Regions from separate parts of the Pantoea sp. GABEPS69 genome, predicted to be linked through region 3. Evidence: riboswitches for the same ligand, from Rfam matches in the RefSeq annotation. Region 3 holds a riboswitch; each other region holds the start of a gene.
What was found. Region 3 has a riboswitch for thiamine pyrophosphate ahead of PVE98_RS19985 (FAD-dependent oxidoreductase). Riboswitches for the same ligand answer to the same signal wherever they lie in the genome.
Positions count from the first base shown of each region.

Region 1 (3,033 bases), on a different replicon from region 3:
GGCAGATCGCCTTGCGGCAACCAAAGTTTCTGTTCATGGCTGACAATCCACCATCCAGCGTCTACGCTTGAGATCTCATGTTGCATCTAATCGTCATCCTTAGCGTCTTATCGATACGCTGAAGTCCTGATGTTAAGTGTGTAGACAAACAACTATACCCTAAATCGTCCAGCTTGCAGGCGGCACCAGGCCAGCCGCAGCGTGACGGGAAGGGAACCTTCTTTACATGGAGTCAGATATGCTTAACCAGTTAAACGTCCTGACCGAGCGCGTAGGTGGCAGCAACGAACTGGTAGACACGTGGCTGGACGCCCGTCGCCAGCTTCTTGTTTCTTATTACCACCTGGTTGGGCTGAAGCCTAACAAAGAGGCGCTCACGACGTTAGACGAGCAGGCGCTCGACAATTTTTGTCACGGCCTGGTCGATTACCTTTCCGCCGGTCACTTCAGCATTTACGAGCGCATCATCAACGAGATGGAAGGCGACAGCCCGATGATTGCCGCTGCGCAGGTCTATCCGCCGCTGGAAGCCAACACCGAGCGCCTGATGCAGCTCTATGATGGCCATCTGCAGCAGTCGATTGACGACGATAACTGCGTCGATTTTCAGCTGGCGCTGTCGGAAGTCGGCGAAGTGCTGGAAGCGCGCTTTACCCTGGAAGATAAGCTGATCCAGCTTGCGTGGGACAACAGCCTGGTGCGTGCGCCGGTGGCTAACGACAGCACGCAGCTGTCGCGTCCGGCTTAAGGTTAGCCAATTGTAAATCGCTTGTTATTCTGAAGCGGTCCTTCTATGCTGAACGGGTTTTCGACGTTATCGTCGAAAACCCGTTTTGTTTTTGTGCAATATGCACTGGCGTTTTAAGCGTAACGTGCGCAGCCAGTTCACGCTCGGACAGCGCGCAGGGACGGGAGCATACTGAAGTATGTGACCGTCACGAGCACTGCCCAGTGCGCGAAATGGCAAGCTAAGTAGCTTAAAACGTAAAACGAAATCTTGTCGGAGTGCCCCCTGGGCTGAGACCGTTAATTCGGGATCCGCGGAACCTGATCAGGTTAGAACCTGCGAAGGGAACAAGAGTAAACATCATCAGTACGCTGGCGATTTTGCCTGCCGTTTCTGTTACTCCTTCCGAACTCCGGACAAGCAACGTTCCCCCTCAACAGGAAAATTGCTATGTCTATGACCAAAACCAACCGACGTGAACAGCGCGCTCAGGCGCAGGCCTTTATTGAGGCGCTTCAGAGCGGCGTCGCCTTTCCCAACTCGAAACGTATCTGGATCCAGGGCAGCCGCGCCGATATTCGCGTGCCGATGCGCGAGATCCAGCTCAGCCCGACGCTGCTCGGCGGCGATAAAGATCGTCCGCGCTATGAAGAGAATGAGGCGGTGCCGGTCTACGATACTGCCGGTCCCTACGGCGATCCCGATGCCGTTATCGACGTACAGCGCGGGCTGGCAAAGCTGCGCGCCGACTGGATTGCCACACGCGACGATAGTGAGGTTCTGACGCACACCAGCTCGCGCTATACGCAGCAGCGTCTGGCCGATGACGGGCTCGATCATCTGCGTTTCGAGCGGCTGCCGCAGCCGCGACGCGCAAAAGCGGGGCGGCGCGTCACCCAGCTTCACTATGCCCGTCAGGGCGTCGTCACGCCGGAGATGGAGTTTATCGCGCTGCGCGAGAATATGGGCCGCGAACGCATTCGCAGCGAAGTGCTGCGTCAGCAGCATGCCGGCCACGGCTTCGGCGCGCAGCTGCCGGAAAACATCACCCCTGAGTTCGTGCGCCAGGAAGTGGCCGCCGGACGCGCCATTATTCCCGCGAATATCAACCATCCCGAATCGGAGCCGATGATTATCGGCCGCAATTTTCTGGTCAAGGTCAACGCCAACATCGGCAACTCGGCGGTCACTTCCTCTATCGAAGAAGAGGTGGAGAAACTGGTCTGGTCGACGCGCTGGGGCGCCGATACTGTGATGGATCTCTCCACCGGGCGCTATATTCATGAAACGCGCGAGTGGATCCTGCGCAACAGCCCGGTGCCCATCGGCACCGTACCCATCTATCAGGCGCTGGAAAAGGTCAACGGCGTTGCGGAAAATCTCGACTGGGAAGTGTTTCGCGACACGCTGCTGGAGCAGGCGGAGCAAGGCGTCGATTACTTCACTATCCACGCCGGCGTGCTGCTGCGCTATGTGCCGATGACGGCGAAGCGCCTGACCGGCATCGTATCGCGCGGCGGGTCGATTATGGCGAAGTGGTGTCTGTCGCATCACCGCGAAAGTTTTCTCTATACGCACTTTCGCGAAATTTGCGAAATCTGCGCCGCCTACGACGTTTCGCTGTCGCTTGGCGACGGCCTGCGTCCCGGCTCAATTCAGGACGCCAACGACGAGGCACAGTTCGCCGAGCTGCGCACGCTGGGCGAGCTGACGAAGATCGCCTGGGAGTATGACGTGCAGGTGATGATCGAAGGTCCCGGCCATATTCCTATGCAGATGATCCGCCGCAATATGACCGAGCAGCTGGAGCACTGTCACGAAGCGCCGTTCTATACGCTCGGCCCGCTAACCACGGATATCGCGCCCGGCTACGATCACTTCACCTCCGGCATCGGCGCCGCGATGATCGGCTGGTTCGGCTGCGCCATGCTCTGCTACGTTACGCCCAAAGAGCATCTCGGCCTGCCAAATAAAGAGGACGTTAAGCAGGGGCTGATTACCTATAAGATCGCCGCCCACGCGGCGGATCTGGCGAAGGGGCATCCCGGCGCGCAGATCCGCGATAACGCCATGTCCAAAGCGCGCTTTGAATTCCGCTGGGAGGATCAGTTCAATCTGGCGCTCGATCCTCATACCGCGCGCGCCTATCACGACGAAACCCTGCCCCAGGAATCGGGTAAAGTGGCACACTTCTGCTCGATGTGCGGCCCCAAATTCTGCTCGATGAAAATCAGCCAGGAAGTGCGCGACTATGCAGCCAGCCAGGCCGAAGCGCAGCCGATCGCCATCGGTATGCAGCAGATGTC
Region 1 covers NZ_CP118618.1:3,777,350-3,780,382, forward strand. The annotation lists gene nudC (NAD(+) diphosphatase) at 1-86, opposite strand, end outside; gene PVE98_RS18360 (Rsd/AlgQ family anti-sigma factor) at 239-748, shown strand; TPP riboswitch at 992-1,091, shown strand; gene thiC (phosphomethylpyrimidine synthase ThiC) at 1,178-3,033, shown strand, end outside.
Region 1: it holds a riboswitch for thiamine pyrophosphate, as region 3 does, so the genes downstream of both, thiC (phosphomethylpyrimidine synthase ThiC) here and PVE98_RS19985 (FAD-dependent oxidoreductase) in region 3, are expected to answer to the same signal.

Region 2 (3,033 bases), on a different replicon from region 3:
GCAGATTTTTAACGGTCTGACGCGTATAAATGAGGAAAACGGGGAAGTCGAGGCGGATATCGCCCATCACTGGCAGGCGATATCGCCGCTGCACTGGCGTTTTTACCTGCGCCCGGCGATCCGCTTTCATCATGGCCGCGAGCTGGAGATGGCGGACGTCACGTCGAGCCTGGAACGCCTGCGCCCGCTGCCGCTCTTCTCCCATATTCGACGCATCGATTCGCCCGCGCCCTGGACGCTGGATCTCCATCTCAGCGAACCGGACGACTGGCTGCCCTGGCTGCTCGGCAGCGTCAGCGCCATGATTCTGCCGCGCGAATGGCCGCAAATGCGCGACTTCGCGCGGCATCCCGTTGGCACCGGCCCCTATCGCGTGGTGCGCAACCAGCAGAGCCAGCTGAAGATCGAGGCGTTTGACGACTATTTCGGCTTTCGCGCGCTGATTGACGACGTCTCAATCTGGGTACTGCCGGAGATCAGCGACGAACTGGTCTACTCCGGCGTGCGTCTCCAGGGCGCCGCCGAGGATGAAAAGTCGGAAGAGAGCCGCCTTGAAGAGGGCTGCTATTTTCTCCTGTTCGATCAGCGCTCCGCCCTGGGACGCGATGCCGACGTCCGGCGCTGGCTCTGCCATTTGCTGAATCCCATCGCGCTGCTCAACTATGCCGAGGCCGGCTATCAGCGCTACTGGTATCCTGCCTACGGCCTGCTGCCGCGCTGGCACCACCGCCGCGATTTGACGCCAGCGACCAGGCCGCCCGGTCTGGAGAGCCTGACGCTGACCTGGTACAGCCAGCACGTCGAGCATGAGGGCATCGCCAATGCGCTGCGCCCACTGCTGGCGCAGCACAATGTGCGGCTAATTACCCGTGCAGTCGACTATGAAACCTGGCATCAGGGCGAGGCGGAAAGCGACGTCTGGCTCGGCAGCGTCAACTTCACTCTGCCGCTGGAGTATGCGCTGTTTGCCCAGCTCTACGAGATCCCGCTGCTGCATCACTGTCTGCCGCTCGACTGGGAACAGGACGCCGCGCGCTGGCGGCGCAAAGCGCTGCCGCTCGCCGAATGGAGCAAGCGGCTGCTCGACGCGGATGGTTTGCATCCGCTGTTTCATCACTGGCTGCTGCTGGAAGGTCAGCGCAGCATGCGCGGCGTGCGGCTCAATACGCTTGGCTGGTTCGACTTTAAATCCGCCTGGTTCGCGCCGCCGACGCTGTGACGCTTTCCCCCTGGCGCCGAAATGTCTAGAATGAGCCGTTCTCAACGGGGTGCCTGCGAAAGGCTGAGAAAAACCCGTCGAACCTGATTCGGTTAATACCGACGTAGGGATTTGAGAGGCTGCTACGCTCAGATCCTTTGCGACTCATAACAACTCTCCCCTGGAGCGCAAAGTGGTTAAACAGATTCTCCCTCTGCTGATGTTGCTGTCCGTGCCGGCGCTGGCGGCAAAACCAGCCCTGACCGTCTACACCTACGACTCCTTCTCCGCCGAATGGGGCCCCGGCCCGGCGGTGAAAAAAGCCTTTGAAGCGCAGTGCGGCTGCGAGCTGCGCTATGTGGCGCTAGAAGATGGCGTCTCGCTGCTGAACCGCGTGCGCATGGAAGGCAAGAACAGCAAGGCCGACGTGGTGCTCGGCCTCGACAATAATCTGCTGCAGGCGGCGCAGCAGACCGGCCTGTTCGCCAAAAGCGCGGTCGATCTCCATAACCTGACGCTGCCGGGCGGCTGGCAGGATCAAACCTTCGTGCCCTTTGACTACGGCTACTTCGCCTTCGTTTATGACAAAACGCGCCTTAAAAACCCGCCGACCAGCCTGAAAGAGCTGGTGGAAAGCCCGGAGAAATGGCGCGTGATCTATGAAGATCCGCGCACCAGCACGCCGGGTCTGGGCCTGCTGCTCTGGATGCAGAAAGTCTACGGCGACAGCGCGCCGCAGGCCTGGCAGAAGCTGGCGCAAAAAACCGTTACCGTGACCAAGGGCTGGAGCGAAGCCTACGGCCTGTTCCTGAAAGGCGAAGGCGATCTGGTGCTAAGCTATACCACCTCGCCCGCCTATCACCTCATCGAAGAGAAAAAAGAGAACTACGCCGCCGCGCCGTTTGCAGAAGGTCACTATTTGCAGGTTGAAGTCGCCGCGCAGCTTGCCGGCAGCAAGCAGCCGAAGCTGGCGCAGCAGTTTATGCAGTTTATGCTGACGCCCGCCTTCCAGAACGCCATCCCGACCGGCAACTGGATGTATCCGGTCATTAAAAGCGAGCTGCCAGCGGGTTTCCAGACGCTGAGCGTGCCGCAAACCGCGCTGCAGTATAGTCCGCAGCAAGTGGCGCAGCAGCGCCCAGAGTGGATTAACGCATGGCAACGCGCCGTCAGCCGCTAATCCCGCTGTGGATGGTGCCGGGCAGTGCCGCCGCGCTGCTGCTGTGCGGCGTGGCGCTGCTGGCGTTCGGCGCGCTCTGGGCCAGCGCGCCGGCAGGCGACTGGCGTGGGCTGCTGCATGATAGCTATCTGCGCCACGTGGTGCGCTTCTCGTTCACCCAGGCGCTGCTCTCCGCCCTGCTGTCGCTGCTGCCCGCGATCCCGCTGGCGCGCGCCCTCTACCGCAGGCGTTTTCCCGGCCGTCAGCTGCTGCTGCGCCTTTGCGCCATGACGCTGGTGCTGCCGGTGCTGGTGGCGGTCTTCGGCCTGCTGACGGTCTATGGCCGCGTCGGCTGGCTGGCGCAGCTCTGCCAGCTGTTCGGCATCGACTACCGCTTCTCGCCCTATGGGCTGCAGGGCATTCTGCTGGCGCACTGCTTTTTCAACCTGCCGCTGGCGACGCGCCTGATGCTGCAGACGCTGGAGAATATTCCAGGCGAACAGCGTCAGCTCGCCGCTCAGCTCGGACTGCGCGGCTGGCACTTATTCCGCCTGCTGGAGTGGCCCTGGCTGCGCCGACAGCTGCTGCCAACCGGCGCGCTGATTTTTATGCTCTGCTTCGCCAGCTTCGCGACCGTGCTCTCGCTGGGCGGCGGCCCGCAGGCCACCACCATCGA
Region 2 covers NZ_CP118618.1:3,406,401-3,409,433, forward strand. The annotation lists gene sgrR (HTH-type transcriptional regulator SgrR) at 1-1,219, shown strand, start outside; TPP riboswitch at 1,255-1,347, shown strand; gene thiB (thiamine ABC transporter substrate binding subunit) at 1,392-2,378, shown strand; gene thiP (thiamine/thiamine pyrophosphate ABC transporter permease ThiP) at 2,354-3,033, shown strand, end outside.
Region 2: it holds a riboswitch for thiamine pyrophosphate, as region 3 does, so the genes downstream of both, thiB (thiamine ABC transporter substrate binding subunit) here and PVE98_RS19985 (FAD-dependent oxidoreductase) in region 3, are expected to answer to the same signal.

Region 3 (3,033 bases):
TGCCGATTACCTCCAGCTTTATCCAGGGCGTGCCGAAGAGTTCGCGCGCCATATGCGCCGTGGTCACCGCCTCTTTCACGCTGTGACAGCCGGCGGTGTTGGGCAGCACGCGACGGTTGAGCTGGCTGAGCAGCTCGCGAAACGCGCCGCCCTGGCTGCCTTCGCGCCGCAGGCTGACGGTGATGATCTCCGCCTCTGCGGCGCAGATCGCCTGCTGCAAAATATCGGGCGACGGATAGCCTGCGGTGCCGAGCAGAAAACGCGAACGGGGAACAAAGCCGTAAAACATGGTTCAGCCTCCCTGCATCGGCGACAGCACTTCCAGACGGCATCCCGCCTCCAGCCGCTGGCTCTCATACTGCGCGCGCGGCAAAAACTCACCGTTAAAGGCGCTGGCGACGCAGGCGGCGTCGATCTGCCGCTCCTGCAGCAGCGCGGCGACCGTCGCCGCTTCGGTTTCCACTCTCTGACCGTTAAGTTCGATTTGCATCATTCGACTCCTGACTAAGCAGTTGCATAAGCTGCTGCGCCATGGCGGGCGCGAGCAAAAAACCGTGACGATACATGCCGTTAAGGGAGAAAACGCCGTCTTGATAGCGTACTTCCGGCAGGTTATGGCGATAGGCGGGACGCCGTCCCGTACCGCTCTCGACGATGCGCGCTTCGGCCAGCGCCGGATGAATGCTCCAGGCGGCGCCGAGCAGCTCCATCATGGCGCGGGCGCTGATCGGGCTAGCGTCGTCGCTCTCGACCATGGTGGCGCCGAGCATAAAAAGGCCGTCGGCGCGCGGCACCAGATAGCAGGGAAAGCGCGGATGCAGCAGCCGGATCGGACGGGAGAAGTGGAGTTCATCGCACTGCAGGATCAGCATCTCGCCGCGCACCGCGCGCAGATCAGGCTGGCGAGCGGCGGCGTGAATGCCGCGGCAGTCGATAACCGTGCCGCGTGGTTTGCCGCGGTGAAAAACGACGCCGCGCGCTTCCAGGCTGGCGCGCAGCTGGCGCATGGCGTCGCGCGGATTAAGATGCGCTTCGTCGGGGAAAAACAGGCCGCGCGCAAAGCGCCCTGCCAGCTCAGGCTCAAGCTGTGCAGGATCGCGCCACTGATGCTGTCGCGTCATGCGGGCGAAGCGCGTCAGCTCTGCGGCGTCGCGCGGCGCGGCCACCACCAGCGTGCCCTGACGCGCGACGCCGTCGACCCGCTGCGCCCACCAGCCGGCGGCGCGCTGCCCCAGCTCGATAACCTGTTCAGGCGCGCTCTCCCCTTCGCAAAAGGGCGCCAGCATGCCGCCCGCCCAGTGCGACGCGGGCATTTCGTCGCTGACGATCACCTCTGGCGTTTCGCCCTGTTCAGCCAGCAGCGTCGCGACGCATAAGCCGGCGACGCCGCTGCCGATGACTGACCAGCGGCTCATGGCGCGCACCTGATAGAGAAAACGGTTTGAAAAAGAGTCATGTTCACGCAGGCCTCGATATTGACGACCCGTGATACGTGAAGGGAAAAAGCGTGAGCAGTGAGCAGGCTCGCGCGGCAGGCATCTCACAGAGGCTAAAAATAATGAGATACGAGTCTTCCTACGCCAGTATCAACTGGGTCAGGTTCAAAGGGTCGCTAAACCGCGCGCTGCGCTATTAGCCTCTCAGTCTCTCTGGCGAGACTCCCCCGACGGCCATTAGTTGTAGGGCAACTGCCTGCCCGACGTCAAGTACGGTGTGTTAATCAGGCGTTAAATCGGCGGTTTCGCTGCGGGCGGTCAGCGCCAATGCCGCGGCCCGGCGCCGCTGACGTCGCTCGCTTAAAACCGCGTAAATGCCGGCAAACGCCACCAGACTGGCGCCGATCAGCGTGAGTTTCTCTGGCAAGGTGCCGAGAAAAATCAGGCCGATAATGACCGACCAGAGCAGCGAGCTGTAATCGAACGGGGCGAGCAGCGAGGCATCTGCGTAGCGCAGGCTCAGCGTCAACAAAATTTGCGTCAGTCCGCCGCACAGGCCGCACCCCAGCAGCAGAAGCAGCTGCTCGCCCTGCGGCAGGCGCCAGCCGAACGGCAGCGTCAGCAGCGATGTCGCGCCCGTCATAGCGGTGAACCAGAAAGCGATCGCGCCCGGCTTCTCTTTACCGCTCAGATAGCGGATCTGAATCAGCGCGCCCGCCGTACAGAGCGCAGAGAGCAGCGCCAGCAAGACGCCGACGGAAGAGGCCAGGCTGGCTACCGTCAGCCTGGGCGGGCCGCTGAGCGACAGGTGACCGGAGAGCATAATGACGATCCCCGCGAAACCGGCCGCTACCGACAGCCAGCGATTCAGCCGCACCTTTTCGCGCAGCACTATGGCGGCAAGCAGCACGGTGAACAGCGGCGCGGCGTAGTTGATAGCGGTGGCGTCGGTCAGTGAGATATAAATCAGCGACAGATAGCTCAGGTACATGCTGCAGGTGCCCGCCAGACCGCGACCGATATGCCCTTTCACATTGCGGGTTTTGATGCCCTGGATAATGCCGCCCTGAAAGGTTAGCCATACCAGCAGCGGCATTACGCCCACCAGCGAACGAAAGAAGATCACTTCTCCCACCGGCAGCGCGCCCTCCAGACCTTTTACGCAGGCAAGCATCAGCGTCGAGCTAAGGGTCGCCATGATTTTGAGTGAAATTCCCGTCGACGCGCTCACGTCGCGCTCCTTATTTGCCCGTTGCAGAAAGTGAGCGTTAAGGGTAACGCAGACGCGCGGCGCGGGCGGTGGGAAACCACAATAAATACAGCGTATTCTGCCTTTATGAGACTGGCACGCAGCACAAATATGCGCCTGATTTTTTCGCTATCTCGACGCGAGCGCTGAACAAACTAATTTCCCGCTTTGCTTAGCGAGGATGAATATAATTTTTCGTCCTGCCATGGGGGCTCATCGCCCGTCAGAAAAAGCGGCGGAGCTAAAAAAACCAGGCCAAAATAAAGCGATATAAAAGCGCATCATAAAAAACATCTTTAATATCTAATACATTGATATTAAATGTTATTTATACAGAATCAACATCGA
Region 3 covers NZ_CP118619.1:23,116-26,148, reverse strand. The annotation lists gene PVE98_RS19995 (thiazole synthase) at 1-289, opposite strand, end outside; gene thiS (sulfur carrier protein ThiS) at 293-490, opposite strand; gene PVE98_RS19985 (FAD-dependent oxidoreductase) at 474-1,415, opposite strand; TPP riboswitch at 1,556-1,675, opposite strand; gene PVE98_RS19980 (DMT family transporter) at 1,717-2,667, opposite strand.

Region 4 (3,033 bases), on a different replicon from region 3:
CAGCAAAGTTACCGGCCTGGCCTATATCGATCGCAACAACCAGACGGCGCACGACATCGCGCTGAGCGGTATCTTCGTGCAGATCGGTCTGCTGCCGAACACCACCTGGCTGGAAGGCGCGGTAGAGCGCAATAAAATGGGCGAGATCCTGATCGACGCGAAATGCGAAACCAGCCTGAAAGGCGTATTCGCGGCGGGCGACTGCACCACGGTGCCGTACAAGCAGATCATCATCGCCAGCGGCGAAGGCGCGAAAGCCTCCCTGAGCGCTTTCGACTACCTGATCCGCACCAAACCGGCTGAATAACGTTTTGCGATAGCCACGCAACGGCCCCGGGACCTCTGTCTCGGGGCTTTTTTTTAATAGCCCGCGCACGACATCAGCATCATCCACACCGGCGTGGTCACCGCCGCGAATAGCGTAGAAAACAGCATGCTTGCCGCCGCCGGGCCGGTCAGCACGTTGAACTTCTGCGACATCAGATAGACGTTGACGCCGACCGCCATTGAGCCGAGCAGCACCACAACCCGACTCTCCAGCGGCGGCAGATGCACCAGCCAGGCGATCGCCCAGATGGTCATCGGCTGTAAAATCAGCTTAAGCAAACAGATGGTATAGCTTTCGCGTAGCCCGTCGCGCACGCGATAGTGCGCCAGGCTCATACCGAGCGTTACCAGCGAAAGCGGCGCGGCGATAGAGCCGAGCATGCGCAGCGGTTCGGCGGCGATCGTCGGCAGCGGCTGTTTTAAAAAGCTCCAGGCGGTGCCGCTGAGGATGCCGATAATCAGCGGATTCTTCGCCACGCTGAGCAGGGTATGGCCGATGCCTTTCAGCGAGAAGCTGCCCTGTTTCGCCCACTCCACCGAGAGCGTCAGCAGCGTCCAGAGGATCAGACTGTTGAACACCAGCACCAGCGCCACCGACGGCAGCGCCTGCGGGCCGAGCAGCACCGTCGCCACCGGAATGCCGAGCATCACGTTATTGGAGAAGATGCCGCCGAGCGCGAAAACCGTGCCCGCGACGCCGTCGAGCTTAAACAGCCGCGCGCCCAGGACGCGGCCGAGGATAAATATCAGTAAGCAGCTGCCGAAAAAGGCCAGCAGCAGCCGCACATCCACCGGCGGGCTTTTGTAGAAGTCGCTCATTACGCGGAACAGCATGCAGGGCAGGGCGACGTTGAAGACAAAGCGGTTCATGCCTTCGCTGATGGTTAGCGGCCATTTGCCAACGCGCGTCAGGGCGTAGCCAAGAAAAATCAAAATAAACAGCGGAGCGGAAAGGTAAATCTGATGGGTAAGGGTATCAAGCAAGCCAGGCATAGCGCGTCTGTTATCGGCATCAGGTAACATCAGCCTAACATGATGTTGCGAAAAGCGTCACCTGGCAGCGCATTCTCTAGCCCAGCCAGCGTCGCGCCTGCGCGTCGCTGATATCGCGATAATAGACGCGATGCAGCGTCTGGTCGCAGCTTCTGCAGCGGGCAGTAATATGAGTAGAAAAATAGCTTCTGCCATTCGGGGCAATGGCATTGGCACGAGTAATTACAACATCCTGCCAGTGGTGCCAGTGCGGGATAAGCGAGAGCAGTTTCATCAGGTTCCTCTGAAACGGATAGCCAGGATTAAACAGCATGGTTTGCGGGCCCGGAGCATTAGGCTTGTTTTTCGGCCGCCACTGGTTGATCGAGATCATGCTGAACCGTGCTAACTGGTAATACCTCTTAAGAGGTAGGTATATTGCTTTCGTTTGCCGCCTCTCCTATGCTGCTGGCGTAACATTCGACTCGGGGTGCCCTTCTGCGTGAAGGCTGAGAAAAACCCGTATTACCTGATCTGGATAATGCCAGCGTAGGGAAGTCAGATGCCTGACCGCATTCGCCTTCTTGCTCGCCGGTTGGGAGTTATGATGATCCGCCAACCTCAACGTTTTTCCGATGCGCACTTCGCGCCCGTTCTCGCCCGCTTCGTTCAGCGCCAGCCGCTGGTGCACTGCATGACCAACGACGTGGTACAGAACATCACCGCTAACGTCCTGCTGGCGCTCAACGCCTCGCCCGCCATGGTGATCGATCCTGAAGAGGCCGCGCAGTTCGCCGCCGTGGCCGACGCCTTGCTGATCAACGTCGGCACGCTGACCCGCGATCGCCGTGACGCCATGCTGGCGGCGGTGCAGGCCGCCGACGCGGCGCAAAAGCCCTGGGTGCTCGACCCGGTCGCGGTCGGCGCGCTGCGCCTGCGCACTGAGTTCTGCCAGCAGCTTCTTGCCCTGCGGCCTGCCGCCGTGCGCGGCAACGCCTCTGAAATTCTCGCGCTGGCGCAGCAGGGCGCAGGTGGACGCGGCGTGGATACGCAGCACCAGTCGGAAGCGGCGCTGGAGGCGGCGCGCGAGCTGGCGCGGCAACATCAGACGCTGGTGGCGATTAGCGGCGAGGTTGACTACGTCACCGACGGCACGGAGACGCTGAGCGTACCCGGCGGCAGCGCGCTGATGACGCGCGTGGTCGGCACCGGCTGCGCGCTCTCCGCCGTGGTGGCCGCCTTTTGCAGCCTGCCTGGCGACCGGCTGAGCAACGTCGCCAGCGCCTGCCGCGTCATGGCGCTGGCGGGCGAACGCGCCGCCGCGCAGATTGCCGCACCCGGCAGCTTCGCCGCGCTGTTTATCGATGCCTTGTGGCAGCTGGCACAGGAGGCGCGCGCATGAAGCGTATCAACGCGCTGACCATTGCCGGCACCGATCCCAGCGGCGGCGCCGGCATCCAGGCCGATCTCAAGGCCTTTTCGGCGCTCGGCGCCTATGGCACCAGCGTCATTACCGCGCTGGTGGCGCAAAACACCTGCGGCGTGCAGTCGGTTTATCGTATTGAGCCAGACTTTGTGGGCGCGCAGCTTGATTCGGTACTCAGCGACGTGCGCATCGACACGGCGAAAATCGGCATGCTGTCGGAAACCGCCATCGTGCAGATCGTGGCGGAAAAGCTGAAACGAGCCGACATCCCTTTCGTGGTGCTGGATACGGTGATGGTGGCGAAAAGC
Region 4 covers NZ_CP118618.1:1,345,471-1,348,503, forward strand. The annotation lists gene ahpF (alkyl hydroperoxide reductase subunit F) at 1-307, shown strand, start outside; gene PVE98_RS06425 (AEC family transporter) at 361-1,320, opposite strand; gene PVE98_RS06430 (hypothetical protein) at 1,397-1,594, opposite strand; TPP riboswitch at 1,776-1,872, shown strand; gene thiM (hydroxyethylthiazole kinase) at 1,907-2,701, shown strand; gene thiD (bifunctional hydroxymethylpyrimidine kinase/phosphomethylpyrimidine kinase) at 2,698-3,033, shown strand, end outside.
Region 4: it holds a riboswitch for thiamine pyrophosphate, as region 3 does, so the genes downstream of both, thiM (hydroxyethylthiazole kinase) here and PVE98_RS19985 (FAD-dependent oxidoreductase) in region 3, are expected to answer to the same signal.